Parasedimentitalea psychrophila: one gene and its partner. The protein of the gene in region 1 interacts with the protein of each later gene in a pairwise test. Links are inferred from orthologs where the notes say so. Each region holds a gene or a part of one and is shown in the gene's direction. Other genes may lie near its edges.

Evidence for each region.
Region 2: the proteins of hflK (region 1) and ftsH interact in binary tests that used the Escherichia coli proteins (3 or more experiments, as listed by UniProt). The link is inferred for Parasedimentitalea psychrophila from one-to-one orthologs.

What each region holds. Positions count from the first base shown.
Region 1 is NZ_CP127247.1:2,646,956-2,657,379, forward strand. What follows is about bases 3,973-6,906. They hold hflK (FtsH protease activity modulator HflK), read left to right. Parts: upstream 3,973-4,832; coding sequence 4,833-5,981; downstream 5,982-6,906. Other genes in these bases: gor (glutathione-disulfide reductase), read left to right, coding at 3,973-4,765; hflC (protease modulator HflC), read left to right, coding at 5,981-6,859; QPJ95_RS12930 (DUF2065 domain-containing protein), read left to right, coding at 6,859-6,906. In the rest of the region: QPJ95_RS12895 (DMT family transporter), read right to left, coding at 1-150; QPJ95_RS12900 (L-serine ammonia-lyase), read right to left, coding at 212-1,585; QPJ95_RS12905 (glutathione S-transferase family protein), read right to left, coding at 1,585-2,292; ribose-5-phosphate isomerase RpiA, read left to right, coding at 2,606-3,394; more of gor, read left to right, coding at 3,407-3,972; more of QPJ95_RS12930, read left to right, coding at 6,907-7,053; QPJ95_RS12935 (Do family serine endopeptidase), read left to right, coding at 7,299-8,837; QPJ95_RS12940 (hypothetical protein), read left to right, coding at 9,288-9,539; QPJ95_RS12945 (Crp/Fnr family transcriptional regulator), read right to left, coding at 9,555-10,223; QPJ95_RS12950 (peptidoglycan-binding domain-containing protein), read right to left, coding at 10,295-10,424.
Region 2 is NZ_CP127247.1:627,306-637,749, reverse strand. What follows is about bases 3,318-6,271. They hold ftsH (ATP-dependent zinc metalloprotease FtsH), read left to right. Parts: upstream 3,318-3,811; coding sequence 3,812-5,731; downstream 5,732-6,271. Other genes in these bases: QPJ95_RS03115 (MOSC domain-containing protein), read left to right, coding at 5,867-6,271; tilS (tRNA lysidine(34) synthetase TilS), read left to right, coding at 3,318-3,734. In the rest of the region: Tol-Pal system beta propeller repeat protein TolB, read left to right, coding at 1-1,074; peptidoglycan-associated lipoprotein Pal, read left to right, coding at 1,157-1,654; tol-pal system protein YbgF, read left to right, coding at 1,658-2,473; more of tilS, read left to right, coding at 2,484-3,317; more of QPJ95_RS03115, read left to right, coding at 6,272-6,451; QPJ95_RS03110 (formate--tetrahydrofolate ligase), read left to right, coding at 6,623-8,299; QPJ95_RS03105 (chorismate mutase), read left to right, coding at 8,359-8,664; bifunctional methylenetetrahydrofolate dehydrogenase/methenyltetrahydrofolate cyclohydrolase FolD, read left to right, coding at 8,704-9,621; QPJ95_RS03095 (hypothetical protein), read right to left, coding at 9,716-10,102; QPJ95_RS03090 (PaaI family thioesterase), read right to left, coding at 10,154-10,444. UniProt on the Escherichia coli protein: Acts as a processive, ATP-dependent zinc metallopeptidase for both cytoplasmic and membrane proteins. Plays a role in the quality control of integral membrane proteins.

The sequences.
Region 1 (10,424 bases):
CAGCAAGAACTGCACCGCAAAGCGGACAAACAGCAATTCGCCCAGCGGAATGGTGCCGCCCAGCAGCTTGGCCACCGCGTCGCCCATGGGGGCAACGATACAAAACCCCAGCATCAACAGGATACCAAGAGTGGGATGATCTTTTGCCATTCCTAAACGCTAGCCTAGATTTTCAGAATTGCAAGCCATGGTTGAGGCTGGCGGTGTGAATTCAACAATTGGGGACATTAACCGCCAATCCACCCAGCGATGTTTCCTTGTATTTCTGATGCATGTCCTCGCCGGTCTGGCGCATGGTTTCGATCACCGCGTCCAGCGGAACAAGGTGCTGCCCGTCACCGCGCAGGGCCAGAGATGCGGCTGACACCGCTTTGATCGTGCCCAGCCCGTTGCGTTCGATGCAGGGCACCTGCACCAAGCCCTTGACCGGGTCGCAGGTCATGCCCAAATGGTGCTCCAGGGCAATTTCAGCGGCGTTTTCGACCTGTTCAGGGCTGCCGCCCATGACCGCACAGAGACCAGCCGCGGCCATGGCCGCAGCTGAGCCGACTTCGGCCTGACAGCCAGCCTCGGCGCCGGATATCGAGGCGTTGTATTTCACCAACCCGCCGATCGCCGCTGCCGTCAGCAGGAAATCCTCGACATGGCTGGGCGCGGCTCCGGGCACGTGGTCTAGATAATAGCGCAGGGTGGCCGGCAGCACCCCGGCGGCGCCATTGGTGGGGGCGGTGACCACCTGCCCACCGGCGGCGTTTTCCTCGTTCACCGCCATCGCATAGACGATCATCCAGTCGTTGATGGTATGGGGTGCGGTCAGGTTCATGCCGCGTTCGGCCAGCAAGGCATCATGAATGCCCTTGGCGCGGCGGCGCACGTTGAGGCCGCCGGGCAGGATGCCATCGCGCACCAGCCCGCGTTCGATGCAATCATTCATCACCTGCCAGAGCCGCGCGGTGCCCTTGGCCAGGCTTTGCGCGCAACCCCGCGACACCTCATTGGCGCGTTTCATGCCGGCAATGGTCTTGCCGCTGGATTTTGCCATCTGCAGCATCTCGACGGCAGATTTGAATGGGAAGGGAACCGGAGCCCCTTCGTCGGTGTCCTTGCCGCTCGCCAGCTCTTCCTCGGTCAGCACAAAGCCACCGCCGACGGAATAATAGACCTGCTGCAGCGACACATCGCCCTGCGCATCGGTGGCCATCAGTATCATGCCATTGGCATGGCCGGGCAGCGTATGATCATAGTCAAAGACCATATCAGTGTCCGGATCAAAACGCAGATCCCCCAGCCCCTCGGGCTGCACCAGCTTCTGGGCCCGGATCGCCGTCAGCGCCGCCTCGGCCTTGGCATCGTCATAGGTCTCGGGCAGAAAACCGGCCAGCCCCAGAATGGTGGCGCGGTCGGTGGCATGGCCGGCGCCGGTAAAGGCCAGCGAGCCATGCAGCGAGGCTCTGACCCCGTGGAATTCAAACGGCGAGGCGCGCATCAGGTCGAGAAAACGCGCGGCCGCCACCATTGGCCCCATGGTATGTGACGACGATGGGCCGATGCCGACTTTGAACATGTCAAAAACAGAGAGGAACATTATGTGGGGGACCCTTCGGGAGGTTTGGCTAGAAACGGGCTGGTGAACGGGGTCGCCCCAAGGCCTTCGGCACAACGGGCGGCTGAAACGGAGGCGCGCAGCTCAAGCTTGGTGCAGATGGCCTGCAGGTTCGGATACTGCGCCAGCACCATCCAGCTGCGGTCGCTCCCCTGCGGATAAAGCGCCATCCAGCGCAGCTGACAGGCCAGGTAAAGATCCAGAACCGACGGCTCATCACCGCCAAGCCAGCTGGGTCTTTGCGCGGCGGCAGCGTCAATATGGCTCAGGTGGCTGTGCAGGCGCTGACGCTGGACGCGGCGCAACTGATGCTGCTGTGTCAGGTCGGTGCCAATATAGTGCTCTGGGTAAAACAGAATGCGCAGGTCCGCATGCAGGGTGTTCGAGGTGAAGAACAGCCATTTCAGAAACCCCGCCCGCTGGTCACTGTCCACAGCTGGCGCCAATGCGCCATGGCGGTCGGAGAGCCACAGCAGAATGGCCGCCGTTTCAAACATCGGCCCGTCCGGGGTTTCCAGCACCGGAATCAGCCCGCTGGGATTGAGCGCCCGGTAGGCGGCACTGCGCTGCGCCTGCGCCTGCCTGTCGACAAGCACAGTCTCATAGTCTTGTCCCAGTTCTTCCAATGCCAGCCGGATCACCAGCGAGGCATTGTCGGGGGCGTAGTGTAGGCGATAGCGCTTTATCATGGCGCTAGTCCTAAACCAGGGGCCGGTAAACCCGATGTCCAATTGCGTCGTTTCCCATCGGAAACACGAAATTTGCGCCGCCTGTCGGATGCCTCGGCAGCCGTCGAGGGCCTGATTGGCGGCGCGGCCTGTCTGACCGCGACATTGAGTATTTGTACAAAGATGAAGGTCTGGGGGAGTGTTTCATCTTTTTGTAAATACTCAATTGCAACCTGGCCAAAATCGAGACCAGAGTCAGGGGCGTGAATTGTTCCTCGCAACCTTGGCGCGCTTTGCCTATAACCCGGTGAAACATCCCTACGGAGTCACTGCCATGACCGGAGAACTGTCCCCCATCGACAAGGCCAAATTTGTGGCCGCCAAACGGGCCGCCGATTTTGTCGAAGATGGTATGCGCGTTGGACTGGGCACCGGATCAACCGCCGCCTGGCTGGTGCGCTGTCTGGGGGAAATGGTGCGCGATGAAGGGCTGAAGTTCAAAGGTGTCCCCACCTCGACCCGCACCGCCGAGTTGGCGCGCGAAGTTGGCATTGAGGTGATCTCGCTGGATGAGGCCAGGTGGCTGGACCTGACCATTGACGGGGCCGACGAATTCGACGGTGATCTGAACCTGATCAAGGGTGGCGGCGGTGCGTTGTTGCAGGAAAAGATTGTTGCGACGGCAAGCGATCAAATGGTGGTGATCACCGACATCAGTAAAGAGGTCGGAACACTGGGGGCCTTTCCACTGCCCGTCGAGGTGATCCCGTTCGGCTGGCAGACCACCCATGCTTTGATCGAGGAAACCCTTATTTCCATGGATGTCATGGGGCGGTCCGCCACCCTGCGCATGAACGGTGACCGGCCCTTTATCACCGACGAGGGCAACCATATTCTGGATCTGCATCTGCAGCGTATTGGCAATCCGCGCCAGCTGGCCCTGGTGATGAACCAAATGCCGGGGGTGGTTGAAAACGGCTTGTTCATTGATATCTGTGACACCGTCGTGATCGGCTATGGCGATGGCAAGGTCGAGGTGCGCGACATCAATGAAGGCACAGTGACACATGACCGGTTGGATTTTGTCGAAAGCGACAACCTGTTCACCGACCTGACGGACTAAGGAAAGACGACCATGGGTTTTGATTATGATCTTTTTGTCATCGGCGGCGGCTCGGGCGGCGTGCGGGCGGCGCGGGTGGCGGCGGGGGAGACCGGTGCCAAGGTGGCGCTGGCCGAAGAGGACCGTTACGGCGGCACCTGTGTGATCCGCGGCTGTGTGCCCAAGAAGCTGATGGTGTTTGCAAGCGAATACGCCAGCATGGTCGAAGATGCGCAGGCCTATGGCTGGGACATCAAACCCGGCGCGTTCAACTGGGATCATTTTCGCGGTAAGATGCACGCCGAGCTGGACCGGCTGGAAGGCATCTATCGCAACATCCTGAAAAACAACGGCGTGGAGACATTCGACGCCCGTGCCAAGCTGGTGGATGCCCATACTGTGGAGCTGTCCGACGGCACCCGTAAAACCGCCAAGCACATCCTGATCGCCACCGGCGGTCATCCGGTGAAACCCGACATTCCCGGTGCCGAACTGGCGATCACCTCAAATGAGATTTTTCATCTGGAGAAGCTGCCCAAGACGATGCTGATTGTTGGCGGTGGCTATATTGCCAGTGAATTTGCCGGCATCATGAACGGCCTGGGCGTCAACACCACGCAGTTCTATCGGGGCGCGCAGATCCTGCGGGGCTTTGACGACGAGGCGCGCGGGCTGGTCTGTGAAGAGATGTGCCAGGCGGGCATCGACGTGCATCTGGGCACCAATGTGCTGGAGATGCGCCGTGAGGGCGATCAGGTCTGGGTCAAGGCGACCAACGGTGAGGAGCGGTTGTTTGATCAGGTGATGTTTGCCACCGGTCGGACGCCCAATGCAGATGATCTGGGGCTCGAGGCGCTGGGCATCGCACGGGGCCGCAAAGGTGAGATCGTGGTGGATGACTACAGCCAGACTGCGGTGCCATCGGTCTATGCCATTGGCGATGTGACCGACCGGGTGAACCTTACTCCGGTGGCGATCCGCGAGGGCATGGCCTTTGTTGAGACCGTGTTCAAGGGCAACCCCACCAAGCCGGATCACGCGCTGATCCCTACGGCCATCTTTACCCAGCCGGAAATGGGCACCGTGGGGCTGAGCGAGGAAGAGGCGGCCGAGCAGGAGCCGATCGAAGTCTACTCGACCAGCTTCAAGCCGATGCAACAGGCCTTTGCGGGACGCGCCCAACGTGTTTTGATGAAACTGGTGGTCAGCAAGGCCAGCCGCAAGGTTCTGGGCTGTCACATCGTCGCACCGGGCGCCGGTGAGATGATCCAGCTGGCGGGCATCGCGGTCAAGATGGGCGCGACTAAGGAAGATTTCGACCGGACAGTGGCGGTTCACCCGACCATGTCCGAAGAACTGGTAACACTGAAAACACCTGTGCGCAGCGCTTGAATTTCGGCGTTTAGACCACAGGTTAGCACAAATGCCGCAACTCGCGGCGAGATAGGGATAGGATAATATGTCGGGCAACAGTGGTGGTCCCTGGGGGGGCGGAGGCTCTTCCGGTGGCGGAGGCAACAAGGGCAACGGCGACAACAACAACGGTGGCGGTAAACGTCCCGGTGATGACGGTCCGCAGATCCCTGAGATCGACGAGCTGGTGAAAAAAGGCCAGGAACAGTTGCGGGTGCTGATGGGCGGACGTGGCGGCGGTGGTCAGGGCGGCGGCAATCGCGGCTCTGGCGCTTCGGGCCCCTTGTTCACCAAAGGCACCGTCGGGCTGGGCCTGCTTGGCGCTGCGGTTCTGTGGGGCATGGCCAGCTTTTACACGGTCAAACCCGAAGAACAGTCGGTTGAACTGTTTCTGGGCAAATATTCTGCCACCGGCGAGCCGGGCCTGAACTTTGCCCCATGGCCACTGGTCACCGCCGAGGTGATCCCGGTCAAGGTGGAACAGACCGAGACAATCGGGGCGGGCTCGCGCGGCAATGATGCCGGGCTAATGCTGACCGGTGATGAGAACATCATCGACATTGATTTCCAGGTGGTCTGGAACATCAACGATCCGGCCAAATTTCTGTTCAATTTGCGCGATCCACAGCAGTCCATTCAGGCGGTGTCTGAATCGGCGATGCGTGAAATCATCGCCCAGTCGGAACTGGCACCGATCCTCAACCGGGACCGGGGTATTATTTCGGACAGTCTGCAAGAGCTGATCCAGTCAACGCTGGACAGCTATAACAGTGGCGTCAACATCATCCGGGTCAACTTTGACGGTGCCGATCCGCCAGAGCCCGTCAAAGATGCCTTCCGCGCCGTGCAATCGGCAGGTCAGGAACGTGACCGGCTGGAAAAGCAGGCTGATGCCTATGCCAACCAGATCTTGGCTGGCGCTCGTGGTTCATCTGCCCAGACGCTGGAAGAGGCCGAAGGCTATCGTGCCCAGGTGGTGAACGAAGCTGAAGGTGAAGCAAGCCGTTTCACTGCGGTTTTGGAGGAATACCTCAAGGCACCAGAAGTGACGCGCAAGCGCCTGTATCTGGAAACCATGGAAGTGGTTCTGAGCCGGGTCGACAAGGTCATCCTGGATGACACTGCTGGTGGTAACGGTCAGGGTGTCGTGCCCTATCTGCCGCTGAACGAATTACGCCGGACGGAGGGCAACTAATGCGGAAAACTACATTTCTCTTGCCCCTGCTGGTGCTTGCCATCGTGGCGGGCCTGTCGGCAGTGTTCATCGTGGACGAGCGTGAAAAGGCGCTGGTGCTGCAATTTGGTCGGGTTGTTGCGGTCAAGGAAGAGCCCGGATTGGCGTTCAAGATCCCGCTGATCCAGGAGGTCGTGACCTATGACGACCGCATCCTGAGCCGCGAAGTTGGCCCATTGGAGATTACTCCGCTGGATGATCGCCGCCTGGTGGTTGACGCCTTTGCCCGCTACCGCATCGCCAATATCCGTCAGTTCCGCCAAGCGGTGGGTGCCGGTGGCATCGCCGTGGCTGAAAACCGGCTCGATTCGATCCTGCGGGCGGAAATCCGTGAGGTTCTGGGTTCGGTCAGCTCCAATGACATCCTGTCATCCGACCGGGCGGCGCTGATGCTGCGCATTCGCAACGGTGCCATTCTTCAGGCCCGCTCTCTGGGACTTGAGGTGATCGACGTGCGGTTGAAACGCACCGATCTGCCACAGGCCAACCTGGAAGCGACATTCGCCCGGATGCGCGCCGAGCGGGAACGTGAAGCCGCAGACGAGATCGCCCGTGGTAAGGAAGCCGCGCAGCGGGTTCGCGCCCAAGCCGACCGTACTCAGGTCGAACTGGTGTCTGAGGCCGAGCGTGAAGCCGAGATCATCCGTGGTCAGGCCGATGCCCGACGCAACGCGATCTTTGCCGAAGCTTACGGTAAGGATATCGCGTTCTTTGAGTTCTACCGGACACTGGCCGCCTATCGCGCGTCGATGCTGGAGGGCAATTCCTCGATGGTGCTGTCACCCGATTCAGAGTTCTTCAACTATCTGAAGTCCTCGACTGGGCCCGCAGCCAACTGATGGCGATGATCTTTCTGGCCCTTGGGCTGGTGTTTATAGTAGAGGGGCTGGCCTATGTGCTGGCCCCTTCTCTTGTTGAACGACTGTTGCAGATGATGCGGCAGTTGGGCCTGAATGAGCGGCGTCAGATTGGCGCCATGGCGATGGGTCTGGGGTTGGTCCTGCTGTGGATTGCACATCTTTTGGGCGCGTAGGCCGGCCCTTGGCGGCTGCACTGTAATCTGGGGCAGTCGATGGGCGGATTTTAGCGCATCCAGTGGCCGGATTGCGCGGCTTTGACTGTAACCTCGCTCACTTCAAATTGAATATGTGCAACATTTATTGCGGCAAGCGCGGAAGTGACTACATTGTCTTTCAGGCCTCCCAGGGACCAGGCCGGGGACCAGACCAGAGACCAGGTTTTGGACCCGCCGTTTGGTTCAAAAGGAGGAGCGCAACAATGATAAGGAGTAGATCCGTGCAGGCTCAGGCAAAAGCAGTTTCAATCAGCCAAGACCGACCGGCCAATGGCCGTCGGCTGATGTGGCTGACGTTGGTGACCACCATGTTGATTTTGGCCCAGGCAATGGTGGCCCAGGCACGCCCTGAAAGCCTTGCGCCGCTGGCTCAGAAAATCAGCCCGTCCGTGGTCAATATTACCACCACAACGGTTATCGAGGGCCGGACCGGACCACAGGGCATCGTGCCCGAAGGATCTCCGTTTGAGGATTTCTTTCGCGAGTTTCAGGACCGCAATGGCGACGGCAACGACAACGGCAATGGCAATGGCGAAAGCCGCAGACCGCGCCGCTCGTCGGCGCTGGGATCGGGATTTGTGATCTCTGAGGACGGCTATATCGTCACCAACAACCATGTGATCGCCGGTGCCGATGAAATCGAGATTGAGTTCTTCCCCGGCGCTGGGCAGCCCAAGGAATTGCTGCCGGCCAGATTGATCGGCACCGATGAGAAGACCGATATTGCGCTGCTCAAGGTCGACGCGGAAATCCCGCTGTCCTTTGTGACTTTTGGCGACAGTGACACCGCGCTGGTTGGCGACTGGGTTGTGGCGATGGGCAATCCACTGGGGCAGGGGTTCTCGGTGTCCGCCGGGATCGTGTCGGCCCGCAATCGTGAACTCAGCGGCTCATACGATGATTACATCCAGACCGATGCGGCGATCAACCGGGGCAACTCGGGCGGGCCGCTGTTCAATATGGACGGTGACGTTGTCGGCGTGAACACCGCGATCCTGTCGCCCAATGGGGGCTCGATTGGGATTGGCTTTTCAATGGCGTCGAATGTGGTCAGCAAGGTTGTCGACCAGCTAAAAGAATTTGGTGAAACCCGCCGGGGCTGGCTGGGCGTTCGCATTCAGGATGTGGATGACGATCTGGCCGAGGCCATTGGTCTGGCCAATGCCGCCGGGGCGCTGGTCACAGATGTGCCCGAGGGCCCGTCCAAAGAGGCCGGCCTGTTGGCGGGTGACGTGATCCTGACTTTTGACGGTGTCGAAGTGAAGGATACCCGCGCGCTGGTGAGGCAGGTTGGCGCCACCGAAGTCGGCAAGGCTGTACGGGTTGTGGTGCACCGGGATGGCGGCACTGAAACCCTGTTGGTCACCCTGGGGCGGCGCGAAGACGCCGAACGCAATGCCGGCACCGCCCCTGTTGACGATGACGCAATGCCTGAAGTCGCCGAGAAGGAGTTGCTGGGGCTGACAATCGGCATGCTGACCGAGGAGATGCGCGGCGAGCTGAATGCGCCTGAAGGCACCGATGGTGTGGTTATCTTGTCGGTAGACGAAAGCTCGGAGGCCTGGGAAAAAGGTCTGCGTGGAGGTGACATCATCACCGAAGCCGGTCAGCAGAAAGTCATGGTGATTGCTGATTTTGAAGACCGCATCGCCGAGGCCAGAGAAGCCGGGCGCAAGTCGCTGTTGCTGCTGGTACGCCGCAATGGACAACCCCGGTTTGTTGCGCTGAACCTGGGCAAGTAACCGCGTCACAGGGTTAGATTTTAAAGGCCGGGCATAACGCCTGGCCTTTTTTCGTCTTACGGGGCAGGGGAAATTTTAGGGGAAATACAGAAAAAGAGCCATGTGCGAGGGGCACATGGCTCTAATTGGGAGGGACGAGGCAACGGGATGGAACAGGCGTGCCCCGCCTTGGTGTGACTGTGCATTGATATTGCGTTGCGGTCTGTGACCCAGTTCACAGGAGTTTGAAAAAAGGAAAAATAATCGAGGTCGCCATAGCGCTGGGGCAATTTCATCAATGGCCTTGATTGGACGGGGTCGTCCATATATCAATTTTGAATTTTTTATTATGAAGCCGTGAATTTGACCAAAGAGAATTTGACCGCAGAAATTATTTTTTGACCGTTTTCAAACACGCCGCGATGCTTGCGGCAACTCAAAAAGCGCCCCGGACGGAAGCGGGGAGGGGCAATGGTGGAGAAAATGGACAGCTGGTCCGAATGGTATAACAATCCACTGGGATACGTTCGCAATGATACTGGAACCGTCGTCAAATACTGGATCAGGCAGGAGGCCGAGGCCGTGTTTAGTTCTGTAGGGGGCGTTAATATTCTTGAGAGTTTCCGCCTGGATCGAGAGCAAAAGACCGTTAGCGAAGCTCTGCCGGAAGGTCTGCCAAAAGCCTGGTTCTGGGGCTGGGTGTTACAACGATCCGCCGTTTGATGGTGCTGGGCGCGGTCAGATCAGTTCGGGTTCAGCCAAGCCGCCCAGGGCGGCGCGATCCAGGATAACCACGCCACCGCGAGAGATCTCGATGACGCCGGCGCGTTTCCACGCCGCCAGGGTTTTGGACACTGCCTCGCGGGTGGCTCCGATGAACTCGGCGAGGTCCGATTGCGACAGCGCCAATCTGCTGCTTCCGGTTTCAGAGGTCAGGTGCAACAGCTTGCGGGCCAGCCGCACCGGCATCGCCAGAAAGACCTGTTCGTTGTACTGATTGCCCATCCAGCGCATGCGCTGACCGGCCAGCCGCAACAGATCGCCTGCCAGTTCAGGGTGGCGCAGAATCTGCGACAGCACATCCCGGTTGCGCAGTCGCAGAACCCGGCTGGGCTCCAATGCGGTGGCGGTGGCGGTGCGATCACCGGGGTCAAACAGGGCAATTTCACCAAACACCGCACCGGGTCGCATGATGTCGAGGGACAGTTTGCGCCCGGCTGCCGACAGGATCGAAAACTCCAGTGCCCCGTCAGTGATGGCAAACAGCGCATCTCCCGGATCGCCCTGCTCAAACAGTACTTCGCCGGACTTTAGCCGGACCTCACTGGCCTGGCTTTCCAACATCTGCCTCAGCTCGGCAGAAATGCCCGACAGGAAACCGGTTTGAGGCAGGTGATCGGCTGGCATTGGAGGTCTCCATTCCATATGCGGCGCCATGTCTGCGCCGGCAGTGATGTTTTACAGTGGTTGAGGGGTGATCAGCCTGCAATGGCAACAAGTCCCAATTGGCGGGCCGCTGCAAGCGACAACAGGTTGCTGTTCAGCCCCTGGGGCTTTTGATAGCGGCGCACTGCGGCCCGGGTGGCCCGGTCCATCTGGCCATGGATG
Region 2 (10,444 bases), 2.0 Mb from region 1 along the record:
AAAGTCACCGATTTCAACGCGACAGTGCAATTTGCCGATTGGAAGGCAGTCAACGCGCAGGCGCTGATCACTGGTGCGGTCAGCGTCAATGGCAACCGGCTGACGGTGCGGTTCCGGGGCTACGATGTGTTCGCCGACAAAGAGCTGGATGGCGGTGGTTTGCAGTTCACCGGCACCACCGAAGGTTGGCGGCGGATGGCCCATAAAGTGGCAGATACCATCTACAGCCGGATCACCGGCGAGGGCGCATATTTCGACAGCCGGGTGGTTTATGTCTCGGAAAACGGCCCCAAGAATGACCGTCGCAAGCGGTTGGCGATCATGGATTATGATGGTGCCAATGTGCAGTTCCTGACCAACAGTGCCTCGATTGTGCTGGCACCGCGGTTTTCCCCCAGTGGCGACCGGGTGCTCTATACCAGCTATGAAAGCGGCTTTCCGCAGATCCACGTGATGGATATCGGCAAGGTCCAGCGCCGGGTGCTGTCCACCGATGATGGCATCATGAGCTTTGCGCCGCGGTTCTCGCCGGATGGTCGCACGGTGGTGTTTTCGCAGTCGCAGGGCGGCAACACCGATCTTTTCACCATGGATATCAACGGTGGCAGGCTGACCCGGCTGACCAGTGCGCCGTCGATCGAGACGGCGCCGTCGTTTTCGCCGGATGGCAGCCAGATCGTGTTTGAGAGCGACCGCTCGGGCAGCCAGCAATTATATGTGATGGCGGCAACTGGCGGCGATGCGCGCCGGATCAGCCATGGCAAGGGGCGCTACGGCACTCCGGTTTGGTCACCGCGCGGCGATCTGCTGGCCTTTACCAAGCAGAACAAGGGCCGGTTCCACATTGGCGTGATGCGCACCGATGGCAGCGAGGAACGGCTGCTGACCGCCTCGTTCCTCGATGAAGGGCCAACATGGTCGCCCAATGGCCGGGTGATCATGTTCACCCGGGAAACCCAAGGCGCCAATGGGCGTGCCTTGCTGTATTCGGTGGATATCTCGGGCCGCAATCTAAGACCGGTGCGCACCCCGGACGGGGGTTCGGATCCGGCCTGGTCGCCATTGCAGAATTAAGAAGAAAATCACCCCCATAGCGTGGCCAATTGGCCTGTGATAGGGTTAACGGAACATAAGACAAAAGCATGAGGCTGACATCATGAGCGGTTTGACAAAAGTTATTCTTATCACTTCGGCGCTGGCCCTTGCGGCTTGCGATAACGTGACTGGGGGGAATTCCAACTCCAGCACCCTAAACGGTGGTGGCGCGGGAGGCGTGGCGGATCAGACCAGCCCGGCCTATTTCCAGCAAGAGATCGGCGATCGGGTGTTGTTTGTGGTGAATCAGTCCTCGCTGACAACTGAGGCTCAGGGCATCCTGCTGTCGCAGGCCAACTGGTTGCTGGCCAATACCGATTACACCGCCACCATTGAGGGTCACGCGGATGAGCAGGGCACGCGGGAATACAACCTGGCCCTGGGCGCCCGTCGCGCCAATGTTGCGCGCGAGTATCTGGTGTCGCGTGGCGTCGCCAGCAACCGCATTCAGGTGGTGAGCTATGGCAAGGAACGGCCGCTTGAGATTTGTTCGGCCGAGAGCTGCTATTCGCAGAACCGCCGGGCGGTGACCATTCTGACCGGCGGGTTAACGGGGTAAATCATGCGTCTTTATGCTCTTGCCGTGATCGCGGCCGTTGCTTTTGTTCCTGCAGGCCTAAGGGCGCAGGATCAGCAAACCTTGGCTGATATCCGTCAGGAGTTGACGGTTCTGCACGTGGAAATCCAGCGGTTGAAGCGTGAGCTGTCCACCACCGGGGCGCCGGGCACCAGTCTGGGCGGTCAATCCGTTCTGGACCGGGTTGGCGCGATAGAGAACGCGTTGCAGGGGCTGACCTCGCAGACCGAGCGGCTGGAACACCGGATCGACCGCGTGGTGGCGGATGGCACTAACCGGATTGGTGATCTGGAGTTCCGTCTGGTCGAATTGGAGGGTGGCGATATCAGCCAGTTGGGGGAAACCTCGACGCTGGGCGGCGACACCGAAACCCAAGCGCCGAATGGTCAGTCACCGGTTGATACCTCGGATGAGTTGGCGGTGGGGGAACTTGCGGATTTTGACGCTGCCAAACAGGCTCTGAGCGCGGGCAATTATCAGGATGCAGCGGCGCGGCTTGCCAGTTTCGACGTTGCCTATCCCGGCAGTCCGCTGGCCGCCGAGGCCCATTACAACCGGGGCAAGGCGCTGGACGGTTTGGGCGACACCCGCGAGGCGGCGCGCGCATATCTGGCCGCTTTTACCGGCAATTCAACAGGTGCCATCGCGCCCCAAGCCCTGTTTGAGCTGGGCGCCGCGCTGGGCCGTCTGGGACAATCCAGCCAGGCCTGCGTGACCCTCTCCGAGGTCAAAGCGCGCTTTCCCGATACCGCGGCGGTTCTGGCAGCGGAACAGGAAATGGCGACGCTGAGCTGTTCTTGACCGACACAGCATGAATATTCTGTCCGAAGTCCGCGCTCATTTTCAGGCTGATATCCGGGGGGCGTTGCCACCCCGTGTGGGGGTGGCGCTGTCGGGTGGCGGCGATTCGATGGCCTTGCTACACCTGCTGACCCGGTGTTTTCAGGGTCACCAGGTGGAAATTCTGGCTGCGACCGTTGACCACGGGCTGCGCGAGGGTTCGGCGCAGGAAGCGCGGCAAGTGGCGGCAATAGCGAGCCGAATGGCCGTCGATCACGAAATTTTGCTCTGGCAGGGCTGGCAGGGCGAGGGCAATCTTCAGGATCAGGCCCGCCGGGCCAGATACCGGCTGCTGGGGGACTGGGCACAGCGCCGACAGATACCGGTGTTGGCGCTGGGTCATACCGCCGATGATCAGGCGGAAACGGTTTTGATGCGGTTGGCGCGTTCGGCAGGGGTCGACGGATTGGCGGCGATGCCGCAGCGTCGCGCGCTGAATGAAATCACCCTGCTGCGGCCGCTGCTCAAGGTGACACGCGCCCAGTTGCGCAGCTATCTGACACAGAATGATCTGACCTGGGTTGAGGATCCCTCCAATCAGGATCGACGCTTTGAACGGGTGCGCCTGCGTCAGGCGATGAAAGATCTAGCGCCGCTGGGGCTGACCATCGAATCGCTGTCAGCGGTGGCCGAAAATATGGCAAAAGCTAAAGAAGCTCTTGATTTAATTGCATTTAAATTGGCAAGGGAGCTGGCGCAAACGATCTGTGGAGGCGTGGCTTTTGACGAAGTCAGGCTGCGCGATCAGCCGGATGAGATCATCCACCGCTTGCTGTCGGGCGCCCTGCGCTGGGTCTCGGGCGCCGAGTATCCACTGCGGCGGCGGGTCATGGGCAAGGCTTTGGATGTTGTGCGCAGGGGCGGCGGATTGACCCTGGGCGGCTGTCGTATTCTGTCTCGCCGGGGGCAGATCTGGGTCTGTCGTGAATATAATGCGGTGCGCAATGAAGTGGCACCGGCGGATGCGGTCTGGGACAAGCGCTGGTGTTTTCAGGGCGGCGACCCACAGCAGCTGGAGCAGCGACCCTTGGGGCAGGCGGGCCTGTTGCTATGCCCGGACTGGCGCGATTCTGGCTGTCCGCGAGAGCTGCTGGAGGCGACGCCCGCTTTGTGGCGAAATCAGCAGCTGATCGCCGCGCCGCTGGCCAAAATGGCCAATGGATGGACGGTAAATGCGGTAATTTCTGACGAAGAGTTCTATACAGGGCTTTTATCGCATTGAACCTGACAGAATGATCCTTATTTTAGCATCAAAGCAGGTGTGTCGAATGGCATGCCTCAAAAACTAGGAGAGCTGCCTTGGGCAACGCACGTAATATCGCCTTCTGGGTCATTCTGTTTCTACTGGTCTTGGCGCTGTTCAATATGTTCAGCGGTTCGGGCAGCTCGATGCAGAGCCAGGAAAAGACCTTTTCTGAATTTGTCACCGCAGTTGAAGGCGGCGGGGTGACCAATGTCATCCTCGATGGCGAGCAAATTCGCTTTGCCGGGTCTGATGGCAACAGCTACCTGACCATCAAACCGACAGATGCTGAGGTCACAAGGCTGTTGATCGAGAACAATGTCCCTGTGCGGGCTGAAAAACAGACCCAGTCCGGGTTTCAGGCGTTTCTGATCACGCTGCTGCCATTCCTGCTGCTCATTGGTGTCTGGGTTTACTTTATGAACCGGATGCAAGGCGGCGGCAAAGGCGGCGCGATGGGCTTTGGCAAGTCCAAGGCCAAGATGCTGACCGAGAAACAGGGTCGGGTGACCTTTGATGACGTGGCTGGCATTGATGAAGCCAAGGAAGAGCTGGAAGAGATCGTCGAGTTCCTGCGCAACCCGCAGAAATTCAGCCGCCTGGGTGGCAAGATCCCCAAGGGTGCTTTGCTGGTGGGCCCTCCGGGCACCGGTAAAACGCTGCTGGCGCGCGCCATTGCCGGCGAGGCCGGGGTGCCGTTCTTTACCATTTCTGGTTCGGACTTTGTCGAAATGTTCGTGGGTGTTGGTGCTTCGCGGGTGCGTGACATGTTCGAGCAGGCCAAAAAGAATGCGCCGTGTATCGTGTTTATCGATGAGATCGACGCTGTCGGTCGCCATCGGGGTGCCGGTTATGGTGGTGGCAATGATGAGCGTGAACAGACTTTGAACCAGTTGCTGGTGGAGATGGATGGCTTTGAGGCCAACGAGGGTGTGATCATTCTGGCGGCCACCAACCGCAAAGACGTGCTGGACCCTGCCTTGCTGCGTCCCGGTCGTTTTGACCGTACGGTGACTGTTGGCAACCCCGACATCAAAGGCCGCGAGAAGATTTTGGGGGTGCATGCCCGCAAGACGCCGCTGGGACCAGATGTGGATCTGCGTATTATCGCGCGGGGGACACCGGGGTTCTCGGGCGCTGATCTGGCCAATCTGGTCAATGAGGCGGCCCTGTTGGCGGCCCGCCTTGGCCGTCGCTTTGTCACCATGGATGATTTTGAAAGCGCCAAGGACAAGGTGATGATGGGGGCCGAGCGCCGCTCTATGGTGATGACCCAGGAGCAAAAGGAAATGACCGCCTATCACGAGGCCGGCCACGCGGTTGTGGGGATTACCCTGCCGAAATGTGATCCGGTCTATAAGGCGACCATCATTCCGCGCGGATCGGCACTGGGCATGGTGATGAGCCTGCCGGAGTTTGACCGTCTGAACATGTTCAAGGAAGAGTGCCACCAGCGTCTGGCCATGTGCATGGCGGGCAAGGCTGCCGAAATCATCAAATACGGCGACGGCGAAGTCTCCAATGGGCCAGCGGGCGATATCCAGCAGGCCTCGGGACTGGCGCGGGCGATGGTGATGCAATGGGGCATGTCCGATACGGTCGGTAATATTGACTACCAGGAAGCCGCTGCGGGTTATCAGAGCAATGGAGGCGCTGGCGGCTTCTCGGTTTCAGCCGCGACCAAAGAGCTGATTGAGGGCGAAGTGAAACGCCTGATTGATGATGGTTATGAGCGGGCGTTTAAAATTCTGTCTGACAATGCCGAAGGCTTTGAACGGCTGGCGCAGGGTCTTCTGGAATATGAGACTCTGACCGGTGAAGAGATCAAGCGGGTGATGAACGGCGAGTTGCCGAGCGCCAATGATGACGAGGACGATGACGCGGATCAGGGCAATGCCTCGGTCACCGCTATACCCAAGGCCAAGCCAAAGAAGGCGCCGCCCGAAGGCGACATGGAGCCGGAACCCTCGGCCTGATATCAAAACACAATGGCCCGGATACCTTGATAGGTGCCCGGGCCTTTTTTATGCGCTGAGCCTGTGGGCTAGGGTGGATTTGAGTATTTTTAGCAAAAAGAAACCCTGACCAGGGGGATTTGCAGGGAGAGTGATATGCCGACACTACGTGAAGTTGAGTTTCAGGGGGAGATTACCTGGTTGGGGCATGTCGCTGCGGATGCGGGGCTTCGGGCCGCCCTGGTGGCGCATCTGGATTTTGGATTTGACGGCGATGCGGGGGCGCGCCACGCGGGGCACAACCGCGCCTCCTGTGTTCGGGTGAGGGATCTGTACCCGCAGGGCACCGAAATCCGCAATGTGCGTCAGCTGACCATTCTGTCCGAGGAAGAGCTGGCCCTGATTGCGGCTGATATGGCGATGCAGGCACTGGACCCGGCGCATCTGGGGGTGTCGATCGTGCTGCGTGGCATTCCGGACTTTAGCTTTATTCCGCCGTCGTCGCGGTTGCAGGGCCCGGATGGGGTGACGCTGGTGGTGGATATGGAAAACCGGCCTTGCCTATTTCCGGGGCGGGAAATTGACAAGGAGCACCCCGGATTTGGTCCCAAATTCAAACCGGCGGCGAAGAACCGCCGGGGAATCACTGGCTGGGTCGAGCGGCCGGGGCGATTGGCGATTGGCGATAGGTTGCGACTTTTTATTCCGGATCAGAGGCCCTGGACGCCACAATCGCAATGACGGCCCGAGGCGGATTTCAGATCTGCAGTCTGGAGTTGCAGTTACGCCGTTTCGCGTCCTGAAAATGTCGGAAATCATGCTCTGCAAAACGGCTATCAGAGCTATGGCTTGATGAGTGTCGGCGATAGTATGCCGCAAAAACTGCAACATCTGAGACCAGGGGCCAGGGCCATGAGCTACAAAAGCGATATTGAGATTGCGCGCGAAGCGCAAAAGCGTCCAATTCAGGAGATCGGCGCCAAGCTGGGCATCTCCAGTAACGATCTGGTTCCTTACGGCCACGACAAGGCGAAAATCAGCCAGTCGTTCATCAACTCGGTTCAAGACCGCACCGATGGCAAGCTGATCCTGGTGACCGCGATCAACCCAACTCCGGCCGGTGAAGGCAAGACCACCACCACCGTTGGTCTGGGGGACGGGCTGAACCGCATCGGCAAGAACGCCATGGTTTGTATCCGCGAGGCGTCCTTGGGTCCGAACTTTGGTATGAAGGGTGGCGCTGCTGGTGGCGGCTATGCACAGATCGTGCCGATGGAGGACATGAACCTGCATTTCACCGGTGACTTCCACGCCATCACCTCGGCCCATTCGCTGCTGTCGGCGATGATCGACAACCACATCTATTGGGGCAATGATCTGGAAATCGACACCCGTCGTGTTGTCTGGCGTCGGGTGGTCGACATGAACGACCGCGCCCTGCGTCAGATCACCGCCAGCCTGGGTGGCGTTGCCAATGGTTTCCCCCGCGAAACCGGCTTTGACATCACCGTTGCCTCGGAAGTGATGGCGATCCTGTGTCTGGCCAACAATCTGAAAGACCTGGAAAAGCGTCTGGGTGACATCATCGTTGCCTATCGTCGTGACAAGACGCCAGTCTATTGCCGCGATATCGAAGCCGATGGCGCCATGACCGTACTGCTGAAAGACGCGATGCAGCCAAACCTGGTGCAGACGCTGGAAAACAACCCGGCCTTTGTTCACGGTGGCCCATTTGCCAATATCGCCCACGGCTGTAACTCGGTCATTGCCACCAAGACGGCGCTGAAAGTGGCGGATTATGTTGTCACCGAGGCGGGCTTTGGCGCTGACTTGGGTGCCGAGAAGTTCATGAACATCAAGTGCCGCAAAGCAGGCCTGGCCCCCTCGGTGGTGGTTCTGGTTGCGACCGTACGTGCGATGAAAATGAACGGTGGTGTTGCCAAGGCTGATCTGGGAACAGAGAACGTCGAGGCGGTGATGTCTGGCTGTGCCAACCTGGGCCGTCACATCGAAAACATGAAATCCTTTGGGGTTCCGGTGGTTGTCGCGATCAACCACTTTGTCACCGATTCCGATGCCGAAGTGCAGGCGATCAAGGATTTTGTGGTCTCGCAGGGCTCAGAAGCGATCCTGTCGCGTCACTGGGAACTGGGCTCGGAAGGTTCGGCTGAGCTGGCAACCCGTGTGGCTGAGATTGCCGATGCGGACATGGGTAATTTTGCGCCGATCTATCCGGACGACATGCCACTGTTTGAGAAGATCGAAACCATCGCCAAGCGTATCTATCGCGCCGACGAGGTGCTGGCTGATCAGAAGATCCGCAACCAGTTGAAAGACTGGGAAGATCAGGGCTATGGAAATCTGCCGGTCTGCATGGCCAAGACGCAGTATTCCTTCTCGACTGATCCAACATTGCGCGGTGCGCCGGTTGGCCACTCGGTGCCGGTTCGCGAAGTGCGGTTGTCGGCGGGGGCTGGGTTTATCGTCGCAGTCTGCGGTGACATCATGACAATGCCGGGTCTTCCGCGCAATCCAGCGGCGAAAAGCATTTGTTTGAGTGACGAAGGCGAAATCCAAGGCTTGTTCTAAGGCAGAATATGCGCTTTTTGCGGCCCCGGGGAAACCCGGGGCCGCAGGAGTTTTAAGACATGACTCAATTGACACCACCACAGGACTGCCGGGACATGGACGCGTTAAGGGCCGAAATTGACGCTCTTGATGGGCGTCTTATTGCGCTTTTGACCACCCGGGCAGAGTATATCGACCGGGCGATTGCGCTAAAACAAATCAATGGCTGGCCAGCACGGATACCTGAGAGGGTGGAAGATGTGGTCACCAAGGTGCGCAACACAGCCGGGGCCGGGGGATTGGACCCCGATTTGGCGGAAACCTTATGGCGGCAGTTGATAGATTGGTCGATTGCGCGCGAAGCGCGGGTTATCCGGGAAACATGAGCGGGCTTTGATCTGGGCCTGGGGAAAAGGAAGAGAATAATGGCAGCAACTATCATCGACGGTAAGGGTTTCGCCGCAACTGTGCGTGAAAAAGTGGCGGCTCACGTTGCCCGCCTGAAGGACGAGAACGGCATCACGCCGGGTCTGGCGGTGGTGCTGGTGGGTGAAGATCCGGCAAGCCAGGTCTATGTGCGCGCTAAGGGCAAGCAGACCACTGAGGTCGGCATGAACTCCTATGAGCATAAGCTGGAGGCCGACACCTCTGAGGCGGATCTGCTGGCGGTCATCGATAAGCTGAACAACGACCCAACTGTTCATGGTATTCTGGTGCAGCTGCCACTGCCCAAGCATCTGAACGAAGATCTGATCATCAATTCAGTGGCTCCGGCCAAGGATGTGGACGGGTTCCATATTTCTAACGTCGGTCTGCTGGGCACTGGTCAAAAATCAATGGTGCCCTGTACGCCGCTGGGTTGCCTGATGATGCTGCGTGATCACCACGGCAGCCTGTCTGGCCTGAATGCGGTGGTTATTGGTCGCTCTAACATCGTTGGCAAGCCGATGGCGCAACTGTTGCTGGGCGATAGCTGCACCGTGACCATCGCCCATAGCCGTACCAAGGATCTGGCGGATGTTGTGCGTCGTGCCGACATCGTTGTTGCTGCTGTTGGCCGCGCGGAAATGGTACCGGGCGACTGGATCAAGCAAGGTGCCACTGTGATTGACGTGGGTATCAACCGTATTGAAGCGCCTGAAAAGGGTCTGAAGGAAGATGGGTCGGTGAAGACCCGTCTGGTTGGCGATGTTGATTTCGTCAGTTGTTCTGAGCGTGCCGGGGCGATCACGCCGGTGCCGGGTGGGGTTGGTCCGATGACCATTGCCTGCCTGCTGGCCAATACCGTGACCGCCTGTTGTCGCGCCAATGGTCTGGCTGAGCCGGAGGGGCTGACCGCCTGAGCCTGCGCTTGTTGTTGGGCTGGATTTGAGTATTTTTGGCAAAAAGAAGCAGGGGCGGTTCGTGAGAGCCGCCCCTGTTTTATTTTGATGTGCTTTAATCTTGGTAGCCACTGCCGCCGCCTGTTGCACCGCCGCTACCTGACGAACTGCCACTGCTGGACCCGCCGCCCTCGGGTCGTGGTGCCGATTGGGCGGCTTTGATCAGGGCGGTGAAATCTGTGGGGCTGACATAGCCATCGGTCAGATCAACACCTGCGGGTACAGCGATGGGGTCGTGGGGGCTGATCTGGACGCTGCGGGTCTTGGCGTTGTAGGTAAGGCAGCGCCCCTCCCAGCAATTGCGGCCGGTGTTGATCTGTACCTCGATACCGCCGGCGGCGAGTTCCTGAACGGCGTTGTTTTCCGGCGGGGTACAGGCGCCAAGCGCGATCAAGCCAAAGGCAACCGCAAGCCAGCGGTGTGGGGATCTGGGGGTTTGCATCTATCAAATATCTTTGGGTTTTCAATTATATTGATAGTGAGGGCACAAAGGTCAGAGTGCAATGGGCACCATGGTGCCCTGCAAAATGGCGACCAGTTTTTCAGTGTTACCTGTGATGGCGTGGACCTCGGCTGAGACCACCACCAGGCGGCGGCCGGATTTGATGACCTTGCCGGTGGCGCGCAACTGGTCGCCCATGGCGGGGGAGAGCAGGTTGATCTTGATCTCGGCGGTCATCACCTCTTGGTCATCCGGCATTTTTGTCAGGGCGGCATAGCCGGCGGCGGTGTCGCCGATGGCGAAGGTCAGGGCGGCATGGGCGACGCCGTGTTGCTGGCGGCT